Linked DNA regions of Catenuloplanes indicus. The protein of the gene in region 1 interacts with the protein of each later gene in a pairwise test. Links are inferred from orthologs where the notes say so. Each region holds a gene or a part of one and is shown on either strand. Other genes may lie near its edges.

Region 1 (10,590 bases):
AACACCACCATGCGCGGCGGCGGTGACGGCTGGGGCAACCCGCACACCGAGGCGGTGAACCCGGCCGTCTACCTGACGCTCGCGGACGCGATGGAGGGCATGGAGGTCGAGGACTTCACGCCGCCCAGCCAGCGGATGATCAACGGCAAGCAGGTGAACATCCCGAACGTGCGCTGCGACTCCGAACCGGATGCCCGCACCCGCCTGGTCGCACGCGGCTTCGAGGTCCAGGTCGCGGCCGGGCGCTGGGACTCGCACTGCCCGGCCGGCACGGTCGCGAGCACGGAACCGGGCGGCAGCACCATCGAGGGCGGCGTGGTCGTCCTCCGGCTCAGCACCGGCCGCTCGCCCCGGCAGGCCGCACCGTCGCCCTCGGCCTCGGTCTCGGCACGCCCGGGGTGATCGACGTTCAAGATCAAAACGCGCCGGGGGTACGTACCCCCGGCGCGTTTTTTTGGATGTGGTTCGTCAGGCCGCCAGCTGGCGGCGGACCTCGGCCGCGACCCGGCCGCCCTCCGCGCGCCCCGCAACGGCCGCCTGCGCCGCCTTCATCGCCGGGCCCATGGCCGGCTTGCCACCCAGCCCCGCCAGCGCGCCGGAGACGATCTCGGCCAGTTCCTCGCCGGTCAGCTGCTTCGGCAGGTAGCGATCCAGGATCTCGTGCTCGGCCAGCTCCTTCGCCGCGGACTCGGCACGGCCCGCGTCCGCGAACGCGGTCGCCGACTCCCGGCGCTTCTTGGCCTCCTTGGTCAGCACCGCGAGCACCTCGTCGTCCGAGAGATCCCGCTTCGCCGTCCCGGCGACCTCGGCGTTACCGACGGCGGTCAGCGCCATCCGCAGCGTCGACGTGGTCAGCTCGTCGCGGGCCTTCATGGCGGTGTGCAGGTCTTCGTTGAGGCGGTCCTTGAGCGTACCCATGGGCAGTGAAACTACCCTGGGTCCCATGCGGAAGCGCACCCTTTTCAGCCTGGCCGCCGGTACGGTCGCCGCCGGAGCCGCCACCCTCGCCTATGCCTCACTCATCGAGCGCAACATGTTCACGCTGCGCCGATTCGACGTGCCGGTCCTGGCTCCCGACGCCGAGCCACTGCGCATCCTGCACATCTCGGACATGCACATGATGCCGGAGCAGCGCCGCAAGCAGCGCTGGGTCGCCGCGCTCGCCGCTACCGACCCCGACCTCGTCGTGGTCACCGGCGACAACATGGCCGACCCGGCCGCCGTCCCCGGCGTCCTGCGCGCGCTCCAGCCGCTGCTCGACCTGCCCGGCGCGTTCGTATTCGGCTCCAACGACTACCGCGGCCCGGTCTTCAAGAACCCGTTCTCCTACTTCAACCCCGACCGGGAGTACGTCCAGGGCGTCGAACTGCCCGCCGACGAGCTCCGCCAGGTCCTGGTCGACGCCGGCTGGCACGACATGAACAACACCCGCACCACGATCAAGGCGGGCGGCCGCGTGATCGAACTGGCCGGCGTCGACGACCCACACGTCGACCGCGACGACTACCCACTGGTCGCCGGCCCCGCGTCCGCCGCCGCAGACCTGCACGTGGCCCTCACCCACAGTCCCGAGCCCCCGCTGCTCGACCTGATGGCCGCCGACGGCTTCGACCTGCTGCTGGCCGGCCACACCCATGGCGGCCAGGTCTGCGTCCCGTTCTACGGCGCCCTGGTCACCAACTGCGGCATCCCCCGCAGCATGGTCAAGGGCCTGCACCGCTGGCCCGGCTCCGACTCCTGGCTCCACGTCTCCGCCGGCCTCGGCACCCACCCCACCGCCCCCGTCCGCTTCTCCTGCCCCCCGGAGGCCTCCCTGCTCACCCTCATCCCGCGCTGACCTGCGGAAACGCGCGAAGGGGTATACCGATTTCGCGTGGGCGGTGCGGTCGGATAGTATTTGTACCGCACCCCGGGGTATGGCGCAGCTTGGTAGCGCGCCTCGTTCGGGACGAGGAGGTCGTCGGTTCAAATCCGGCTACCCCGACCGGTAAGTGCAGGTCAGGCCCGGTCTCCACAAGGAGACCGGGCCTGACTCGTTTCCGGCATCGCCAACGACTCACCGGTTCTCGGCGAAGGCGATCCGGCTGAGTTTGCGCCGGGGCCTCTCGCCGCACGTCGTCGGCTCGTGGGGTATCCGCCTGACGACGATGTCGCCCCGGGCGGAGGGCGCCCGTCCGCGGAGCCGGGCTCGAATCCGTTCATCGGCGCGATCGTTCGGCCCCAGGGGTGAAGCTGCCTCGGGGGTTCGGCGACCACGGCGGGACCGGCAGGGAGGAGCGCCAGCGACGACCGTGGCCCGCGGGAGCATGCGGGCCGGGCCACGCCGGAAGTGGGAAAAGCGGCCTCTAATCGGGGTTGAGCACGGCCAGCAGGGTTCCGGCGGCCACGTGGATACCGGGCTGGACCGGGACCGAAGCGACCACGCCGGCCGACGGGGCGTGGACCGGGTGCTCGACCATCGAGGATTCCAGCGTCAGCAGCAGATCACCGGCCCGCACGCGCTGGCCCGGCACCACCATGACGCGTGCGATCGCCCCCGGCAGCGGTGCCGTGAGGGACCCGTCGGTCAGTTCGGACGGCCGCGGGAAGCGGGGGAGCTCGGTGAGGGCGACGGAGCCCTCGGGGCTGTCGACGTAGGAGACGTCGGTGACGCGGTGGACGCCGAAGGTGAGACGGATGCCGTTGACGTCGAGGACGACGCGGTCGGGGGCGGCGGAGACGACGGCGACCGGGGGGTGGTCGTCGGTCAACGGTGGGGCACCGAGGCCGGCCAGGTCGAGTTCTTCCGGGTCGACGGCGCGGACCCACCAGCCGGCCAGCTCGCCGGTGCGCTCCAGGCGGTAGCCGACCTCGACCGGGCCGGCCGGGCCGTCGTAGACGGTGATCTGGGCGCCGGAGGGGACGTTGCGCCAGCCGGACGGGATGGTGGCGAGAACGGGACTGCACGCGCGGCGGGCGGCGGCACCGGCCAGGGCGGCGGCCAGGCAGGAGACGCGGACCGCGTCGACCGAGGAGAGCAGCGGGGCGAAGACCTCGGGGTGGCGGTCCAGGAAGTTGATGTCGACGTTGCCGGAGCGGAACGCCGGGTGCCGCAGAACACGTACCAACAAATCGCGGTTGGTCACGACGCCGTGTACGTGCGATCGCGTCAGCGCGGCGGCGAGCATGCGGGCGGCCTCGTGCCGGGTCGGGGCCCAGGCGACCAGCTTCGCCAGCATCGAGTCGTAGTAGACACCGACCATGGAACCGTCCGCGACGCCGGTGTCGAGGCGCAGGCCGGGCTGGAGCAGTGGCTTGAACGAGCCGGCCACGTCGGGGACGTGGAAGCGGTGCAGGCGGCCGGTGGACGGCAGCCAGGCGTACGCCGGGTCCTCGGCGCAGAGCCGCACCTCGATCGCGTGGCCGCGGACCGGTGGCGGTGCGTTCATCGGCAGCGGGGAGCCCTCCGCGACCAGCAGTTGCAGGCGCACCAGGTCGAAGCCGGAGACGCACTCGCTGGTGGCGTGCTCGACCTGGAGCGCGGTGTTCATCTCCAGGAAGAAGAAGTCGCCGGACGGCGCGAGCAGGAATTCGACGGCACCGGCGCCGACGAAGCCGGACGCGCGGACCACCGCGGTCGCGGCGGTGCAGAGCTGGGCGCGGAGGGTGGGCGAGACCGCGGGGGACGGCGTCTCCTCGATCAGCGTCTGGTAGCGGCGCTGGATCGAGCACTCGCGCTCGCCGAACGTGATCACGCCGCCGGTGGAGTCCGCGATCACCGGGATCTCGATATGCCGGGCGCGTTCCACGTACGGTTCGGCCAGCGCTGTGCCGTTGCCGAACAGGCCGGCGGCCTCGCGGCGGACCGCGGCGAACGCGTCCGCGAGTGTGTCCGGGTCGCGGACGATGCGCATCGCCCGGCCGCCGCTGCCGACGTCCGCCTTGACCAGCACCGGGAAGCCGGGCACGTGTTCCGGCTCGCCGAACGCGGGCAGCATCGGCACGCCCGCGTCGGCCAGCAGCGCACGCGACTCCAGCCGGGAGGTGAGCAGCGCGATCGCCTTCGGCGGGGCACCGACCCAGGTCAGGCCCGCGTCGATGACCGCGGCTGCGAAGTCCGCGTCGTCGGCGAGCAGACCGTAGCCGGGGTGCACCGCGTCCGCGCCGGTTTTCCGCGCGGCGCCGAGGATCAGGTCACCGCGCAGGTACGTGGCGGTCGGCGCGTTCCCCGGCAGGTGCACCGCGTAGTCGGCCTCGGCCACGTGTGGCGCGTCGGCGTCCGCGTCCGAGTAGACCGCGACCGTCTCGATGCCGATCAACCGGCAGGTCGCGAAGATCCGCCGGGCGATCTCTCCGCGATTGGCGACCAGGAGTCGTCGGATCATCAAGCCCTCACATCCGGAAAACGCCGAACCGGTCGGCGCCACCGACCGGGCCACTATGGATCGCGGACAGACACAGGCCGAGTACGGTCCGGGTGTCCCGCGGGTCGATCACGCCGTCGTCGTGCAGCCGGCCGGAGACGAACAGCGCGGCGGTCTGCGCCTCGACCTGCCGTTCGACGTTCACCCGCAGGTTCCGGTCGAAGTCCTCCTCGTACCGCTGGCCCTTGACCTCGGCGGCCTGCCGGGCCAGCGCGGTGAGCACGCCGGTCAGCCGCTCCGGCACGAGCGCGGCCGCGCGGGCGTTCGGCCAGCTGAACAGGAAGCGGGGGGCCATGGCGCGGCCGGACATCGCGTACGCGGCCGGCCCGTGCGCGGCGCCCAGGTTCACGGCCAGGTGCGGTACGCCGGACGCGGCGACCGCGCTCATCATCGCGGACGCGTGCTTGACGATCCCGGCCTGCTCGAACTCGGCGCCGGTCCGCAGCCCGGGCGCGTTCTGCAGGAAGATCAGCGGCGTGCCCGACGCGTTCGCCAGCTGAATGAACTGCGCACCCTTCTGCGCCTCCGCGGAGGCCAGCGGGCCGCGCGCGTTGGCCAGCACGCCGACCGGGTAGCCGTGCACCTCGCCCCAGCCGGTGACCAGCGCGGTGCCGTAGCCGGGCTTGACCTCGTCGAAGTCGCTGGCGTCCAGGATCCGGGCCAGCACCTCGCGTGGGTCGAACGGGGTGCGCTCGTCCGCGGGCGGGATCGCCAGCAGGTCCTCGGCGTCGTACTTGGGTGGCGCGGCGAGCGCGGTGCGCGGCGGTGGGCCGAGCTTGCGCCAGTTGAGCCGGCGCATGCACTGGCGGGCCAGGCGTACCGCGTCGCGCTCGTCCTCGGCCAGGAAGTCGGCCAGGCCGGAGCGGGTGGCGTGCATGGCGGCGCCGCCGAGCGCCTCGCCGTCCGGGATCTCGCCGGTCGCCTCCTGGACCAGCCGCGGCCCGGCCACCGAGACCTTGGCCTGCCCGCGGACCAGCACCGTGTAGTCGGACAGGCCGGGCAGCCAGGCGGCCACGTCGACCGCGTCGCCGAAGACCACGCAGATGGTGGGGATCCGGCCGGCGGAGAGCCGGGCCAGGTCGCGCAGCACGCTGCCGCCGGGCACGAACGCCTCGACCTGGGCGGGCAGGTCCGCGCCCGCGGACTCGACCAGGCTGATCAACGGCAGCCGGTTGGCCAGCGCGATCTCGCCGGCCCGTTCGATCTTGCGGAGCGCGATCGGGTTCAGCACGCCGCCACGTACGGTCGGGTCGTGCGCCACGATGACGCACTCGACGCCCTCGACCACGCCCAGGCCGGTGACCACGCCGGCGCCGACCGGCTGGTCGGTGTGCCAGCCCGCGACCGGGGACAGCTCCAGGAACGGTGCGTCCTGATCGAGCAGCAGGTCGATGCGCTCGCGGGGCATCAGCCGGCCGCGGGCGTGGTGCCGGGTGACGTGCCGTTCGCCGCCGCCGGCGCGCGCCAGGTCGAGCGCGTTCACCAGCGCGCCGAGGCGCTCCAGCATCGCGTCCCGGTTCTCCTGGTACGTCGGGTTGCGCGGATCGATGGCGGTGTCGAGGACAGCCATGTGCAACCCCTCTACGTCTGTGCGGCCCGGCCCTGTTGCCACACGTCGTAACGAGCGACCCGCAGGGGCGAAACGCGCCGAGCCCCGGCGGGTGATCCCGCCGGGGCTCGAAACGATGAAGGGGCTGTGCCTAGACGCGGGCCCGGCGGGCCAGGCGCTCCGGGTCCAGGATGATCACGCTCTTGCCGTCCAGGCGCAGCCAGCCGCGCGACGCGAAGTCGGCGAGCGCCTTGTTGACGGTCTCCCGGGACGCGCCGACCAGCTGGGCCAGCTCCTCCTGGGTGAGGTCGTGCGTGACGCGGAGGACGCCCCCGTCACGGGTGCCGAACCGGCCTGCCATCTGCAGGAGGTTCTTCGCGACCCGGCCGGGGACGTCGGTGAATATGAGGTCGGCCAGGTTGTCGTTCGTCCGTCGTAGCCTGCGGGCGAGTACCCGGAGCAGCTGCTCCGAGATCTCCGGCCGGTTGTGCAGCCACGGGCGCAGCGCCTGCTTGCGCAGCCGGGCCAGCCGGGTGTCGGTCACCGCGGTCGCCGTCGCGGTGCGCGGGCCGGGGTCGAAGAGCGAGAGCTCACCGAGCATGTCCGACGGACCCATGATCGAAACGAGATTCTGCCGGCCGTCAGCCGCGCGCCGCCCGAGCTTGATCTTGCCGGACAGTACGATGTACAGGCTGTCCCCGGGCTCGCCCTCGTTGAAGACGACCTCGCCCTTCCGGATCTCGAGGGTCTCCATCTCCTTGGCGAGCGCCTCGGCCGCCTCAGGATCAACCCCCTGGAAGATCCCGCTGCGGGCCAACACCTCGTCCATGCGCACCTCCGCCAAGCGCCGAGCTGTTTCTGCTACCGGTCAGAACCTGGATGGCCGGTGAAGCCTTCGCGCGCAGTCAGTCTAGGCGCACGCGGGCCGGAATCGGGCGTGCACCCCAGGAATCTTGATCCGGAAGCGTAACCAACCAGACCTCAACGGACGGTAACATCCGGCGCCCGTCAGCTCTAGAGCGAAGATCACGCTCCGCAGTTCGACTTCCGATCTCGGCTCCGTGCGTTTGTTCAGTATGGCGCGCAAACCGGTCTTTGTTGTGCTTTTCGCCCTGGCCCTCCTGCTTGCCGGTGGACTGTCCGGCGTCCACGCGATCTCGGTCGCGACCGCCGCGGGCACCCGGCCGCTCTGGCTCGGGGTGCCGCCGCTCGTGCCGGTGGCCCCCGCTCCCTCGCCCCCGCCCCGTCCGGCCGGGCTGATCTCGATCGCCGCGATCGGGTCGATCTCCGAGGCCGGCCGGCTCGACGGCGTCCGGGCGCTGCTCGGCGCGGACGTGGTGACAGCCGCGGCGCCGCGAAAGACCAACATCAAGATCATCGGCGGGTACGGCACGGCGGCGGCCGAGATCCGTGGGGTCCGGGTCGCGGTGATCGGCTTCCCGGCCGGTGCGGTCATCGACCTGACCGCGGCGAAGCGCACGGTGACCGCGGCCGCGCGGCACGCCGACCTGGTCGTGGTGCACGCCCGGCTGGGCACGCCGGGCCGCTACCGAGTGGCCGCCGGCGTCGAACGGTACCGCCGGCAGAGCCACGGCGACCCGGTCCGGTTCGCGCACGGCGTCGTGGACGCGGGCGCGGACCTGGTGCTCGGCCACGGCCCGGGGGTGCTTCGCGGCATGGAGTTCCACCGCGGGCGGCTGATCGCGTACAGCCTCGGCACGTTCACCGGCCCCGGCGGCCGGACCGGGCGGTACGCCGCCGCCGGCGTGCTCCGCGTCACGCTGCGCGCGGACGGCCGCTGGGCCGGCGGCACGTTCACCCCGACCAGGGCGGACCGCGCCGGACACCCGGTGCCGGACCGCACCGGTGCCGGGCTGCGGCACGTGCGTGAGCTGTCCGCGGCGGACTTTCCCGGCACCGGGCCGGTGATCAGCGAGAACGGCGCGCTGACGGCCGGATAGACGACCGCCGGAGGCGGCGGGCCCGGGCTTCGACGTACGCTGGCCGATGTGACCCGCACGTCCGCCCCGGCCGAGTCCTCGCTCGCGTTGACCCGCCGCGCCCGCCGGATCGGCCGGTTGCTCACCGAGACCCATCCGGACGCGCACTGCGAGCTGGACCACGACGGGCCGCTGCAGCTGGCCGTCGCCACCATCCTCTCCGCCCAGTGCACGGACAAACGGGTCAACGAGGTCACGCCGAAGCTCTTCACCCGCTATCCCACGGCCGCGGACTACGCGGGCGCGAACCGGGCCGAGCTGGAGGAGCTGATCCGGCCGACCGGCTTCTTCCGCAACAAGACCAACTCGCTGATCGGCCTCGGCCAGGCGCTGGTCGAGCGGCACGGCGGCGAGGTGCCCGGCAAGCTGGACGACCTGGTCAAGCTACCCGGCATCGGCCGGAAGACGGCGAACGTGATCCTCGGCAACGCGTTCGACGTGCCCGGCATCACGGTCGACACCCACTTCCAGCGGCTGGTCGCCCGCTGGGGGCTGACCGCGGAGACCGACCCGGTCAAGATCGAATATGCGATCGGCGCGCTCTACCCGAAGCGCGACTGGACCATGCTGTCGCACCGGATCATCTTCCACGGCCGCCGCGTCTGCCACGCCCGCAAACCGGCCTGCGGCGCCTGCACGCTCGCGAAGGTCTGCCCGTCGTTCGGCACCGGCCCGACCGAGCCCGAGGTCGCGGTGAAGCTGCTCAAGGGCCCCCGGGCCGGTGCGCTGGCCGAGGCGGTCGGGCTCGACCCGGCGCTGGTGCCCGGGGCCGCGGCCACCGTGGACGTGCCGTGAGACGTGCGGTCCGGTCAGTCGCGGCCGCGCTCGTGCTCGCACTGGCCGGGTGTGCCGGCACCCCCGCGATCACCCCGACCGCGGGCGACGTGGTGATCGCGTCCCCGTTCGCCGACTGCGCCGCGCTCACCACGCCGATCGCGGATTCCCCCGCACCGCCCGGTGACGTGCTGCTGGACCGGCTGCCCGAGCTGGAGCTGTCCTGCCTCAACGGCGGCGACATCGTCGCGCTCACCGAGCTGCGCGGGCCTGCCGTGATCAACCTCTGGGGCTCCTGGTGCGGGCCGTGCCGGGCCGAGCTGCCGGTCGTCCAGGCCTACGCGGACCGCGCCGGCGACCGGCTGCGCGTCCTCGGCGTGGACACCGGCGACCGGCAGTCCACCGCCGAGGACCTCGGCCGCGAGCTGGGCTTCCGCTTCCCGTCCCTGTTCGACCCGAACAAGGAGCTGCTGACCGCGCTCAGCGTCGCCAAGCTCGGCGCGCCCGGCCTGCCGACCACCGTGCTGATCGACGCGGAGGGCCGGGTGCGCGGCGTGCACCAGACCACCGCGCTCGACGAGGCCGCGCTGGACCGGTTCGTCCGGGACCACCTCGGCGTGACGGTCGCCGGATGATTGAGCGGTTCCGGCCCGGCGGCCGTAGATCAAGCGGAGGTGAGGCGTGAGCGACGAGATCCCGGAGTGGCTGGCGCCGCTCGCGAAGCGGGCCGCGTCCGCGACCGCGCGCGACTTCACCCGCATGCCGACGCCCACCGGCGAGGGCCGGGCCAGCGCCGTGCTGGTGCTGTTCGGCGAGGGCCCGGACGGGCCGGACGTGCTGATGCTGGAGCGCGCCGCGGATATGCGCAACCACGCCGGCCAGCCCGCGTTCCCCGGCGGCGCGGCCGACCCGGACGACGCGGACGCGGTCGCCACCGCGCTGCGCGAGGCGAACGAGGAGGTCGGGCTGGACCCGGCCAGCGTCACCGTGCTCACCGAGCTGCCGAAGCTGTGGATCCCGGTCAGCCGGTTCGTGGTCACGCCGGTGCTGGCCTGGTGGCACGCGCCGCACCCGGTGCACCCGCGGCAGCCGGCCGAGGTCGCGCACGTGGCCCGGCTGCCGATCGCGGAGCTGTGTGATCCCGAGCACCGGCTTCAGGTGCGGCACGGCAGCGGCTGGATCGGTCCCGCGTTCGACTCACAGGGCATGGTGGTGTGGGGTTTCACCGCCGGTGTGCTCTCCGCGCTGCTCGACATGGGCGGCTGGAGCCGGCCCTGGCCGCGCACCCGCGTCGCCGAGCTGGACGACCGGTTGCGGCCGGTGCTCGTACCCCCGGAACGTTCCTCGAATGGCCCGGCGGCGCCGCCGCCGGCCGACGACGTCAGCGGTCCCCTCGCATGAGGCGTCGTCGCAGCCCTCGGCGGCCCCTGGCCGGCATACCTACCCTAGGCGGGTGTCCGTGACCGACATCGTCCTCTTCCTGCTGGTACTGCTGTTCGCGGCGAGCGGCTACCGGCAGGGATTCGTGGTGGGGACGTTGTCCTTCGCCGGATTCTTCAGCGGGGCCCTGCTCGGCCTGCAGCTCGGCCCGCTGATCGCGGCGCAGTTCGCCGACCCCGGGCTGCGCGTCGTCGCCTCGCTGGTCGCGATCTTCCTGCTCGCGGTGGTCGCGCAGACGCTGGCCGGCTGGTTCGGCGCCCGGCTGCGGCACGGCATCGTGAACCCGACCGGCCAGCGGATCGACGAGGTCGGCGGCGCGCTGGTCTCGGTCTGCGCGGTGCTGCTCGTCGCCTGGCTGGTCGCGGTGCCGCTGGCCTCCTCGTCCGTACCGTGGCTGGCCCGCTCGATCAAGAGCAGCTACCTG
Region 2 (11,062 bases), 2.1 Mb from region 1 along the record:
CACGTGCAGCGCCGCGTTGCCGAAGACCTTGTGCCGGCCGCCCGCGATCGGCTCCTGGCTGGACGCGATCAAGCCGCGCAGCACGTCGCGGGCCGCCTCGGCCAGCGAGACGCCGTCGTCGTGCTCGGTCGCGGCGTGCCGGGGCCCGGCGCCGAGCGGCGACTCGCCACCGGCCGCCTGGACCGCGCGCGCACAGTAGAAGCCGCCGGAGCGGTAGTGCAGCAGCGCCGGGTCGGTGTGCCGGACCGCGGACGCGACCGCCGCGTTGCCCTCGTGGCCGGACGAGCCGATCGTGTAGAACCCCTCGCCGAAGCTGCGCAGCCAGCGCGAGGCCAGGTCGAGGTGCCGGCTGGTGAGCTGGGCGTCGAAGAGTTCGAGCGCCCGGGCGCCGGTCAGCCCGCTGCCGTCCCGGACGGGGTCGGCGGACGTCCGCCGCTCGTCCGGCTTGGTCAGCGCGCCGACCGCCTCCCGGAACCGCTCGTCGAGATCTTGAGGGGTGGTCACCCCGAAAGCATTACCGACCCGCGCCGCCCGGGGCCACTCGAACGGTCTGATGGAGACCGTTCACTCACGCCACCCGTCCAGCTCGACGCCCTTGCCGATCTCGGCGCGGAATCCGAACACGACGGTCCGCGTCTCGCCGGGCGGGACCTGCAGCTTCCAGGTCAGCTCGCCCATCTCGGTGCGCTCGGCCGGTGCCGGGTCGAACCGGGTCTCGCGCACCGCGATCGCCTCGTCCCGGGACACCGGCAGCTGGTCCAGCACGGTGATCTGCGCCGCACGGGGCGTGTGGTTGCCGATCGTGATCGTGTACTCCGCCTCGCGGCGGCGGGTGGACGACAACGCGGCCTTGGTCGCGGTGCGCCGGGTCTGCTCGCGCTCCACCCGTACCCGGTCGTCGACGCCGAGCGCCAGCTCCAGTTCCTCGCCCGGGGCCCAGGGCTTCAGCCGGGTACGCCCGACGAAGTCCCCGCCGTGGAACACCGCGGCCGGGCCGGGCAGCAGCGTGTGCTCGCTGGCGTTGGTCACGGTGGCGCGCAGGTACGCGCCGGTGTCCCGGACCGGCGCGGTCACGTGATCGAGCCGGGCCGGCAGCTCCAGCGACGCGACCACGGCCCGGTGCGAGGTGCCGTCCGCCGGGACCGCGACCGGACGGGCCGGGCGGTAGGTGGCCGCGGCCGCGCCCTGTTCCACGGTGGCGACCGCCTCCACGACCTTGGCCCGGGCCATCCTCGCCGCCCCGGCCGCGACCGGCGGCCCGGCCACCGCCACCGGCGCGTCGGCCATGTCGTAGGACGCACCGTAGACGGGCATCGGCGCGGGCGGCGGCGTCGGCGGGGCCGGCCGGTGCCGGTCCAGGAACCACGGGTCGAGGTCCGGCACCGTGACCAGGCCGGCCGGGCGCGCGGTGGACAGCCGCAGGTCGGTCTCCGGCCAGTCCTCGCCGGTGTGCTGCGACACCAGCCCGAACCAGGTCAGCGTGAGCGTGTCCCCGTCCGCGTCGAGCCGCACGTCGTAGCTGGACTCCCAGGAGGCGCCGTGCGTCACGTAGGACAGCTCCAGCTCGACGGCGCCGGTGTGCGCCATCTCCAGCGCGACCATCGCCACCAGCCGGTCCGGCGCCGTCTTCCGGTAGAGCGCCTCCAGCTCGCGATGCACCGCGGAGAGCTCGTCGTCCAGCCGTTCCCGGCGCTGAGCCGCCGCGCGCTGCCGGGCCTTGCCGGCCGCGAGCTGCTCGGCCAGCGAGTCGCCGAAGCCCGCGATCGCGCCGGGCGCGGCCGTACCCTCGGCAAGCGCCTTCGCGTAGCTCGTGCCGGCCCGCCGGCCCAGCTCGTGCAGGAACTCCGCGCGCTCCTTCTCGATCGCGGCGTCGTCGTCCAGCTCGCGTTGCGCGTCCTCCAGCGCGCGCCGCCGCTCCTCCAGCGCCACCACCTCGGGGTCCGCGCTGCGCGCCGCGAAGAACGTGGTCACGTCCACGCCGAGCACGGTGGCCGCGCCCCGCCCGCCGACCCGCACCGAGCTTGCGTCGACGGCCGCCGGCAGCGGACCGAGCGGCACGGTGTGATCGCCGGCCGGCAGTCGTACGGTGGCGTGCCGGGTGACGCGGGCGCGGTCCGGGTAGACGATCACGCCGGTGATCGTCGAGTCGACCGGTGCGGCGGGGGTGACGTCGCTCATGCCGGAGAATCTAGCCGGGCAGGAACGAGAAACGGACCTGCCGCTCGGGGTTGTCGCCGTTCGGGTCGACCAGGCAGATGGACTGCCAGGTGCCGAGCGTGATCCGGCCGTTGAGCACCGGCAGCGTGGCGTGCGGTGGCACGAAGGCGGGCATCACATGGTCCCGGCCGTGGCCCGGCGAGCCGTGCCGGTGCCGCCATCGGTCGTCCGTGGGCAGCAGGTCGTCCAGCGCGGTCAGCAGGTCGTCGTCCGAGCCGGCGCCGGTCTCCAGGATCGCCACCCCGGCGGTGGCGTGCGGGACGAAGACGTTGAGCAGGCCGTCGCCCTGACCTGCGACGAAACGGGCCGCTTGGTCCGTGATGTCCGCGACGGCGGGGCGGCCCCCGGTGCGGACGGTGATCACCTCGGTGCGCATGACGCGCAGTCTTCCACCCCGGCCGTCTGCCTCGTTAAGCGAAAGTTACCGTGCGGTATCTGTGTCAAGCATCGCGTCTGACGGTGGTAAGCGTGACGCCCCCCGTCACACGAGGCAGGATGACCGGAGAGACTTATCCCACAGATAGACCGATTCCATCTACCCTGAGGAATGCCCGTGGCCACGGAACGCAAGCGCCCGGTCATCAGCGATGGCCTACCAAGCCAGCTTCCGGACATCGACCCCGAAGAGACGAGCGAGTGGGTCGAGTCGCTTGATGGAGTGATCGACGAGGGCGGCGCCAAGCGTGCGCGCTACGTCATGCTTCGACTGCTGGAGCGGGCGCGGGAGCGTCAGGTGGGTGTGCCGCCGCTGACGTCGACCGACTACATCAACACCATCCCGCCGGAGCAGGAGCCCTGGTTCCCCGGCGACGAGATGATCGAGCGCCGGATCCGCGCCTACATCCGGTGGAACGCCGCGATGACGGTGCACCGCGCGCAGCGGCCGGAGATCGGCGTCGGTGGCCACATCTCGACGTACGCGTCCTCGGCCAGCCTCTACGAGGTGGGCTTCAACCACTTCTTCCGCGGCAAGGACCACCCGGGCGGCGGCGACCAGATCTACTTCCAGGGCCACGCGTCGCCGGGCATGTACGCGCGCGCCTACCTGGAGGGGCGCCTCACCGAGGACAAGCTGGACGGGTTCCGCCAGGAACTGTCGCACCGCGGGGGCGGCCTGCCGTCGTACCCGCACCCGCGTCTGATGCCGGACTTCTGGGAGTTTCCGACCGTGTCCATGGGCCTCGGCCCGATGAACGCGATCTACCAGGCCCGGTTCAACCGCTACCTGCACCACCGCGGCATCAAGGACACGTCCGACCAGCACGTGTGGGCGTTCCTCGGCGACGGTGAGATGGACGAGGTCGAGTCGCTCGGCGCGATCGGCCTGGCCGCGCGTGAGGAGCTGGACAACCTCACCTTCGTGGTCAACTGCAACCTGCAGCGCCTGGACGGTCCGGTGCGCGGCAACGGCAAGGTCATCCAGGAGCTGGAGTCGTTCTTCCGCGGTGCCGGGTGGAACGTCATCAAGGTCGTCTGGGGCCGGGAGTGGGACCCGCTGCTCGCCGCGGACTCGGACGGCGCGCTGGTCAACCTGATGAACACCACGCCGGACGGTGACTACCAGACGTACAAGGCCGAGTCGGGCCTGTACGTCCGGGAGAACTTCTTCGGCCGCGATCCGCGTACCCGCAAGATGGTCGAGGGTCTGTCGGACGACGAGATCTGGGGCCTGAAGCGCGGCGGTCACGACTACCGGAAGCTCTACGCGGCGTACAAGGCGGCGACCGAGCACACCGGTCAGCCGACCGTGATCCTGGCGAAGACGATCAAGGGCTGGACGCTCGGGTCGCACTTCGAGGCGCGCAATGCCACGCACCAGATGAAGAAGCTGACGCTGGACGACCTGAAGAAGTTCCGCGACCGCCTCTATCTGGACATCTCGGACAAGCAGCTCGAGGAGAACCCGTACCTGCCGCCGTACTACAAGCCGGCGGAGGACTCCGAGGAGATGCAGTACCTGCAGGAGCGCCGGCGCGCGCTCGGCGGTTATCTGCCGTCCCGGCGGACCCGGGCGAAGAAGCTGGCGATCCCGGCGACCGAGACGTTCGGCGACATCAAGCGCGGCTCGGGCAAGCAGAAGGTCGCCACCACGATGGCCTTCGTCCGGCTCCTCAAGGACCTGATGAAGGACAAGGAGTTCGGCAAGCGCTGGGTACCGATCATCCCGGACGAGGCGCGCACGTTCGGCTTGGACTCGCTGTTCCCGACGAAGAAGATCTACTCGCCGCACGGCCAGAACTACACGTCCGTGGACCGTGAGCTCTTCCTGTCGTACAAGGAGGCGACGACCGGCCAGATCCTGCACGAGGGCATCAACGAGGCCGGCTCGGTCGCGTCGTTCACGGCCGCGGGCTCGTCCTACGCCACGCACGACGAGCCGATGATCCCGCTCTACATCTTCTACTCGATGTTCGGGTTCCAGCGCACCGGCGACGGCTTCTGGGCCGCGGCCGACCAGATGACGCGCGGCTTCGTGATCGGCGCCACCGCGGGCCGCACCACGCTCAACGGTGAGGGTCTGCAGCACGAGGACGGTCACTCGCTGCTGCTCGCGGCCACGAACCCGGCGGTCGTCGCGTACGACCCGGCGTTCGGGTTCGAGATCGCGCACATCGTCGAGAACGGCCTGCACCGGATGTACGGCGAGAAGCAGGAGAACGTCTTCTACTACCTCACCGTCTACAACGAGCCGATCATCCAGCCGGCCCAGCCGGACGACCTGGACGTGGAGGGCCTGCTCAAGGGCATCTACCGCTACTCCCCCGCCCCGGCGGTGGACGGCGACGCGCCCAAGGCGGCGATCCTGGCCTCCGGCACCGGCATGGGCTGGGCGCTCAAGGCGCAGCAGCAGCTGGCGCAGGACTGGGGCGTGGCCGCGGACGTGTGGTCGGTGACCTCCTGGACCGAGCTGCGCCGCGACGCGGTCGAGGTCGAGGAGTACAACCTGATGCACCCGGGCGACGCGCCGCGCAAGCCGTACGTCCAGGAGAAGCTGTCCGGCGTCGAGGGCCCGGTCGTCGCGGTCAGCGACTTCATGCGCGCGGTGCCGGACCTGATCTCCCGGTGGATCCCGGGGTCGTACACGTCGCTGGGCACGGACGGCTTCGGCATGTCGGACACCCGGCACGCGCTGCGCCGCCACTTCCACGTGGACGCGGAGTCGATCACGGTGGCCACGCTGCGCCAGCTCGCGCTGGACGGCAAGGTACCGGCCGGGGTCCCGGCGGACGCGGCCCGCAAGTACGCGATCGACGACGTGCACGCGGCGCCGGTCGGCGAGACCGGCGGCGATTCCTGATTTAGCCCCACAGATCCCCCGTCGACCGGATATAACCGGTCGGCGGGGGATTTTTCGATTTCGCCTCAGAACCGGACATGATCGGTCGATCTGGTCGGTCATGCGTGCAGGACGGTTGCAGAACGGGTTTCAGCTGCGGCACAAGCTGCTGATGCTGGGCGTCGGCGGGGTTCTGGTCACCGCCACGATCCTGGTCGGCGTCGGCGCCTACGAGTCCGCCTCGTTCCAGGAGACCACCGAGGAGAGCGTGAACTCGCTCACCCAGGAGGATCTCAACCACGTCAGCGCGGGCATCACCCAGCTGGTGAAGGCGTCCGGCGACACGGTGCAGAACCAGGTCAACCGGGACATGGACAGCGCGAACAGGTACCTGGCCCGTCAGGGCGGCATGAGCCTGAACAGTGAGCAGACCGCCACCTGGGAGGCCACCAACCAGGTCACGCAGGCGAAGACCACGGTCTCACTACCGCGCGCCGAGGTCGACGGGCAGTGGCTCGGCCAGAACCGCAACCTCCAGGCCGCCACGCCGCTGGTCGACGACATCACCCAGCTCATCGGCGGCTACGTCACCGTGTTCCAGCGCATGAACGAGGCCGGTGACCTGCTGCGCGTCGCCACGAACGTGAAGGCGGCGAGCGGCAACCGGGCGATCGGCACATATATCCCGGCGAAGAACGCGGACGGCACGGACAACGCGGTCGCGGCCGCGATCAAGTCGGGCAAGTCCTACCGCGGCGTGGCGCAGGTGGTCGGCACCTGGTTCATCACCGCGTACGACCCGATCAAGGACGCCGGCGGCCGCGTGATCGGCTCGCTCTTCTACGGCGTGCCGCAGGCCGAGGCGATCGCGGAGCTCACCGGCACGATCGCGGAGACCGAGGTCGGCCAGAACGGCTGGGTCTCGGTGCTCAGCGCCGCCGCCGCCGACCGTGGCCGGGTGATCGCCTCCGACATCCCGGAGGCGGTCGACCAGACGCTCCTGGACGCCACCGACGCGGACGGCACCCGCTACGTCGAGGAGATCATCACCACGGCGGAGAAGCTAGAAGCCGGGGCCAACAGCACAGCCACGTACCAGCTGGCCGGCACGACCGACACCGCGATCGCGGACACCCGCACCGTGGTCACCTACTACGAGCCGTACAAGTGGGCGATCGCGGTGGGCGGTTACCTGCCGGACTACTCCGCCGCGCTGGACAAGGTCGAGGCGGGCCGCACCGAGATGCTCACCGCGTTCATCGCGGTCGGCCTGATCCTGGCGATCGGCGGCGGCGTGCTCGCCTACGTCCAGGCCCGCCGGATCTCCCGCCGGGTCGGCGACCTGACCGGCGCGCTGGCCGGGCTGGCCGAGCGAGACCTGACGGTCCGGGTGTCGCCCTCCGGCGGCGACGAGATCGCCAACATGGGCCATGCGCTGAACACCGCGGTCACCGGCCTGCGCGAGCTGATGAGCGAGGTCACCGACGCGTCCCACCAGGTCGCGCAGGCCGCGGGCCGGGTGGCGGAGGTCGGCGGCGAGCTGGCCGCCGCGTCGTCCACCGCGGCGGCCGAGGCGGGCGTGGCCGGTGAGACCGCGGCGGACGTGTCCCGCGCGGTCTCCACGGTCGCGGCCGGTGCGGAGGAGATGGGCGCGTCGATCAGCGAGATCTCCAGCAACGCGCAGGAGGCCGCGTCGGCCGGCCGGGACGGCGTTGGCCTGACCAAGAGGGCCGCGGACGTGATCGACGAGTTGCGGGTGTCCAGCGAGAAGATCGCGGACGTGGTGAAGCTGATCGCCAGCATCGCGGAGCAGACGAACCTGCTGGCGCTGAACGCGACCATCGAGGCGGCCCGGGCGGGCGCGGCCGGCAAGGGCTTCGCGGTGGTCGCGGGCGAGGTGAAGGAGCTGGCGCAGGAGACCGCGCGGGCCACCGAGGACGTCACCGCGCGGGTGTCCGCGATCGACGCCGACACCGCGAAGGCGGTCCAGGCGATCGAGGCGATCACCGCGACGATCACCCGGGTCAACGACTTCCAGAACGCGATCGCGGCCGCGGTCGAGGAGCAGGCCGCGACCACGAACGAGATGGCCCGCAACATCGGCGAGGTGGCGCAGGGCAGCGAGCAGATCGCGGCGACCATGACCCGGGTCAACGACACCGTCGAGACGACCCGCGGCGCGGTGGACACCTCGCAGGACGCGGCCACCGCGCTCAGCGGGACCGCGGGCCACCTGCAGACGCTGGTCAGCCGCTTCCGCCTCTAGAGGATCAAATCAGCGCACGGTACGTCGTACGAGCGGCTCGCGCGGTTCCGGCGCATCCGCGCCCGGGTCCCGGTACCGCCGCATCCGCACGGCGAACCCCGCGTCCAGCCGGCGCATCCGGGCCGCGAGGTCCTCGGCCTGCGCCGGGGCGTCCGCGTCGGTGCGGCGCATGCGGCCGGCCGCGAGCACGGCCAGCGAGCGGTCCAGGCGGGCCGCGATCCGGCGCACTCCGAACAGACGCAGCGCCACGCCGCGCCAGAAACCGGCCGGGCGGTGCACCCGGATCAGCCGGATCAGCGTGCCGTCGCCGTCCGGGCGCAGCTCCACGTGCAGTTCCGCGCTGACCCGCGCGAGCGGCACCGGCGGCGGGTCGCCGGGCGCGTCCGCGTCCGCGCACTCCCGCCAGGCGATCAGCGAGGGCTCGCGGTAGGCGATGATCCGGGCCGGTACCACCGTGCCGGTGTCACCGGTCAGGCGCCGGCGGGCACCGTGGCCGTCGCCGTCCTGCTCGCACCGGGCCACGCCGGCCAGCCAGCGCGGCAGGGTCTCCGCGCGCCGGACCACGTCCCACACCGCCTCTGCCGGCGCGTCGACGCGGCCGTGCCGTTCCACCACGACCATCCGGCGTCGCCTTCCCCTGGTCACCTTGCTGGACAACCGGGAGCTTAGGTGCAAGACGGTCATTTCCGGTGGGCTTCCGCACGACGCGCCGAGCGACTACAGTCCGAGCAACTTTCACCTTCTGCCGTCGTGCGGATCATCCGCCCGACGCCGGAGACCGGAGGTGGCTCCTGACCACCGTCGATCCAACACCCACGTCGCTGCCGACCGCGCTGGCCGAGCCCACCGCCCGCGTGCACCGCGGCTGGATCCTGCTGCTGTTCAGCGCGAACCTCGGCCTCTGGATGGCGTTCTTCACCCCGATCCAGGTGCTGCTGCCGCTACAGATCGAGCGCATCGCACCGGCTAGCAAGGAGGCAGCGCTCGCGTGGGTGATGGCGGCCGGCGCGTTCGCCGCGATCATCGCGAACCCGCTGGCCGGTGCGCTCTCCGACCGCACCTGCGTGCGCATCGGCGGCCGCGAGCTGGGCCGGCGGCACGCCTGGACGTTCGGCGGCACCGTGCTCGCCGCGCTCGGCCTGCTGCTGCTGTCCCGGCAGCAGACGCTCCTCGGCGTCGCGCTCTGCTGGACCGCCGTGCAGATCTTCCTGAACGCCATGCTGGCCTCGCTGACCGCGGCCGTGCCGGACCGGGTGCCGGTCGCGCAGCGGGCCGCGGTCTCCGGCTGGGTCGGCATCCCCCAGTCGCTCGGCCTGGTGGTCGGCGCGGTGCTGGTCACCGCGGTCTTCACCGGCACGGTCAGCGGCTACACCGCGGTCGCGGTCGCGCTGCTGCTGCTCGGCCTGCCGTTCGCGCTGCGCACCGCGGACGACCCGCTGCCGCGCGGCCACCGCCCGCCGCTGTCCCCGCGTGCGCTGGTCGCCGAGATGTGGATCAGCCCGCGCCGGCACCCGGACTTCGCCTGGGCCTGGGGCACCCGCTTCCTGGTCCAGCTCGGCAATGCGTTCGGCACGCTCTACCTGCTCTACTTCCTGACCGACGGCGTGCGGCATCCGGACCCGGAGACCGGGCTGCTGATCCTGATCCTGCTCTACACCGCGGGCATGATGGCCACCGCCGTGATCTCCGGCCGCATCTCCGACCGGTCCGGCCGGCGCAAGGCGTTCGTCATCTGGTCCGGCGTCGAGATGGCCGTGGCCGCGCTGATCCTCGCGATCTGGCCGACTTTCCCGGCCGCGATCGTGGCCGCGGTGCTGCTCGGCGGCGGCTACGGCGTCTACCTCGCGGTCGACGCCGCGCTGATCACCGAGGTGCTGCCGGCCGCCGTGAACCGCGCCAAGGACCTCGGCGTCATCAACATCGCGAACGCCGCACCCCAGGTCCTCGGCCCGCTGCTGTCCGCACCGATCGTGGTCCACCTCGGCGGTTACCCCACGCTCTACGTGCTGACCGCGGTGATCACGCTGATCGGCAGCGCGTTCGTCCTCAAGATCCGCTCGGTCCGCTGATCACCTACCCTGGACCGGTGCCGATCCCGCTGCTGATCCTGATCTCGCTGCTCACGGTCGCGGTCGTGGTCGCCGCCACCGCGGTGGTCCGCTACCGCGCCGCCACCGTGCTGCTGCGCACCGGCCGGCGGGTACCCGGCGAGATCATCGACACGCAGCGGGTGCCCCAGGGCACCGGCCCGGACGCGTTCTCGCCGGTCGTCCGCTTCCGTACGGTCAACGACCACGAGGTGATCGCCCGCCCCGGCCGCTGGCAGACCGCGACCGGGGTGTCCGGCAGCCGGGTCACGGTCGTCTACGACGAGTCGCGGCCGACCCGGATCGCGGTGGACGGTGCCGGCTTCTCCGCCACCGACACCCGCGCGCTCGTCCGGCTGACCGTCCACCTGATCACGGCCGCCGTACTCGCGGTGGTGGCGGTGGTGGTCTTCACCGCCGTCCGGTGACGGGCCGCATCGGAAACCGGTGGAGCGCGCGGTTAGGCTGAGCGGGTGACGGTACGTGTGCGATTCGCCCCCTCTCCCACTGGCATGTTCCACGTCGGCGGTGCCCGCTCGGCGCTGCAGAACTGGATCTACGCCAAGCAGCAGGGCGGGGTGTTCGTACTGCGTGTCGAGGACACCGACGCGGCGCGCAACAAGCCGGAGTGGACCGAGGGCATCCTGAACGCGCTCGACTGGATCGGCATCCGGCGCGGCACGTACGAGGGCCCGCACTTCCAGTCGGCGAACGCGGCGCAGCACCGCGAGGCCGCGAAGAAGCTGTTCGACGCCGGCCGCGCCTACTACTGCGACTGCACCCGCGAGGACGTGCAGGCCCGCAACGGCTCGCAGCACCAGGGCTACGACGGCTTCCACCGGGACAAGGGGCTGGAGCCGGGCGAGGGCCGCGCGCTGCGGTTCCGCACGCCGGACGAGGGCGCCACGGTCGTGGTCGACCTGGTCCGCGGCGAGCCCACGTTCGAGAACAAGAACCTGGAGGACTTCGTCATCGCGCGCGGCGACGGCTCGCCGGTGTTCCTGCTGGCGAACGTGGTCGACGACATGATCATGGGCATCACGCACGTGATCCGCGCCGAGGAGCACCTGCCGAACACGCCGAAGCAGCAGCTGCTGTGGGAGGCGCTGGGCGTGAAGCCGCCGGTCTGGGCGCACGTCCCGGTGGTGGTCAACGAGAAGCGGCAGAAGCTGTCCAAGCGCCGCGACAAGGTGGCGCTGGAGCAGTACCGGGACG

The links.
Region 2: the proteins of nth (region 1) and aceE interact in binary tests that used the Escherichia coli proteins (3 or more experiments, as listed by UniProt). The link is inferred for Catenuloplanes indicus from one-to-one orthologs.

The regions. Positions count from the first base shown.
Region 1 is NZ_JAUSUZ010000001.1:5,171,604-5,182,193, forward strand. The notes cover bases 7,005-9,849. They hold nth (endonuclease III), read left to right. Parts: upstream 7,005-7,952; coding sequence 7,953-8,747; downstream 8,748-9,849. Other genes in these bases: J2S42_RS23415 (CapA family protein), read left to right, coding at 7,053-7,913; J2S42_RS23425 (TlpA family protein disulfide reductase), read left to right, coding at 8,744-9,361; J2S42_RS23430 (NUDIX hydrolase), read left to right, coding at 9,408-9,849. Also shown: J2S42_RS23380 (transglycosylase domain-containing protein), read left to right, coding at 1-402; J2S42_RS23385 (GatB/YqeY domain-containing protein), read right to left, coding at 469-918; J2S42_RS23390 (metallophosphoesterase), read left to right, coding at 944-1,837; J2S42_RS23400 (ATP-binding protein), read right to left, coding at 2,346-4,364; J2S42_RS23405 (acyl-CoA carboxylase subunit beta), read right to left, coding at 4,372-5,973; J2S42_RS23410 (Crp/Fnr family transcriptional regulator), read right to left, coding at 6,104-6,781; more of J2S42_RS23430, read left to right, coding at 9,850-10,127; J2S42_RS23435 (MarP family serine protease), read left to right, coding at 10,180-10,590. UniProt on the Escherichia coli protein: DNA repair enzyme that has both DNA N-glycosylase activity and AP-lyase activity. The DNA N-glycosylase activity releases various damaged pyrimidines from DNA by cleaving the N-glycosidic bond, leaving an AP (apurinic/apyrimidinic) site.
Region 2 is NZ_JAUSUZ010000001.1:3,042,190-3,053,251, forward strand. The notes cover bases 2,399-5,715. They hold aceE (pyruvate dehydrogenase (acetyl-transferring), homodimeric type), read left to right. Parts: upstream 2,399-2,770; coding sequence 2,771-5,515; downstream 5,516-5,715. Other genes in these bases: J2S42_RS13615 (YjbQ family protein), read right to left, coding at 2,399-2,593; J2S42_RS13625 (methyl-accepting chemotaxis protein), read left to right, coding at 5,616-5,715. Outside these bases: J2S42_RS13605 (thiamine pyrophosphate-dependent enzyme), read right to left, coding at 1-504; J2S42_RS13610 (DUF4139 domain-containing protein), read right to left, coding at 565-2,178; more of J2S42_RS13615, read right to left, coding at 2,189-2,398; more of J2S42_RS13625, read left to right, coding at 5,716-7,760; J2S42_RS13630 (SRPBCC family protein), read right to left, coding at 7,770-8,444; J2S42_RS13635 (MFS transporter), read left to right, coding at 8,552-9,829; J2S42_RS13640 (DUF3592 domain-containing protein), read left to right, coding at 9,847-10,275; gltX (glutamate--tRNA ligase), read left to right, coding at 10,321-11,062. UniProt on the Escherichia coli protein: Component of the pyruvate dehydrogenase (PDH) complex, that catalyzes the overall conversion of pyruvate to acetyl-CoA and CO(2).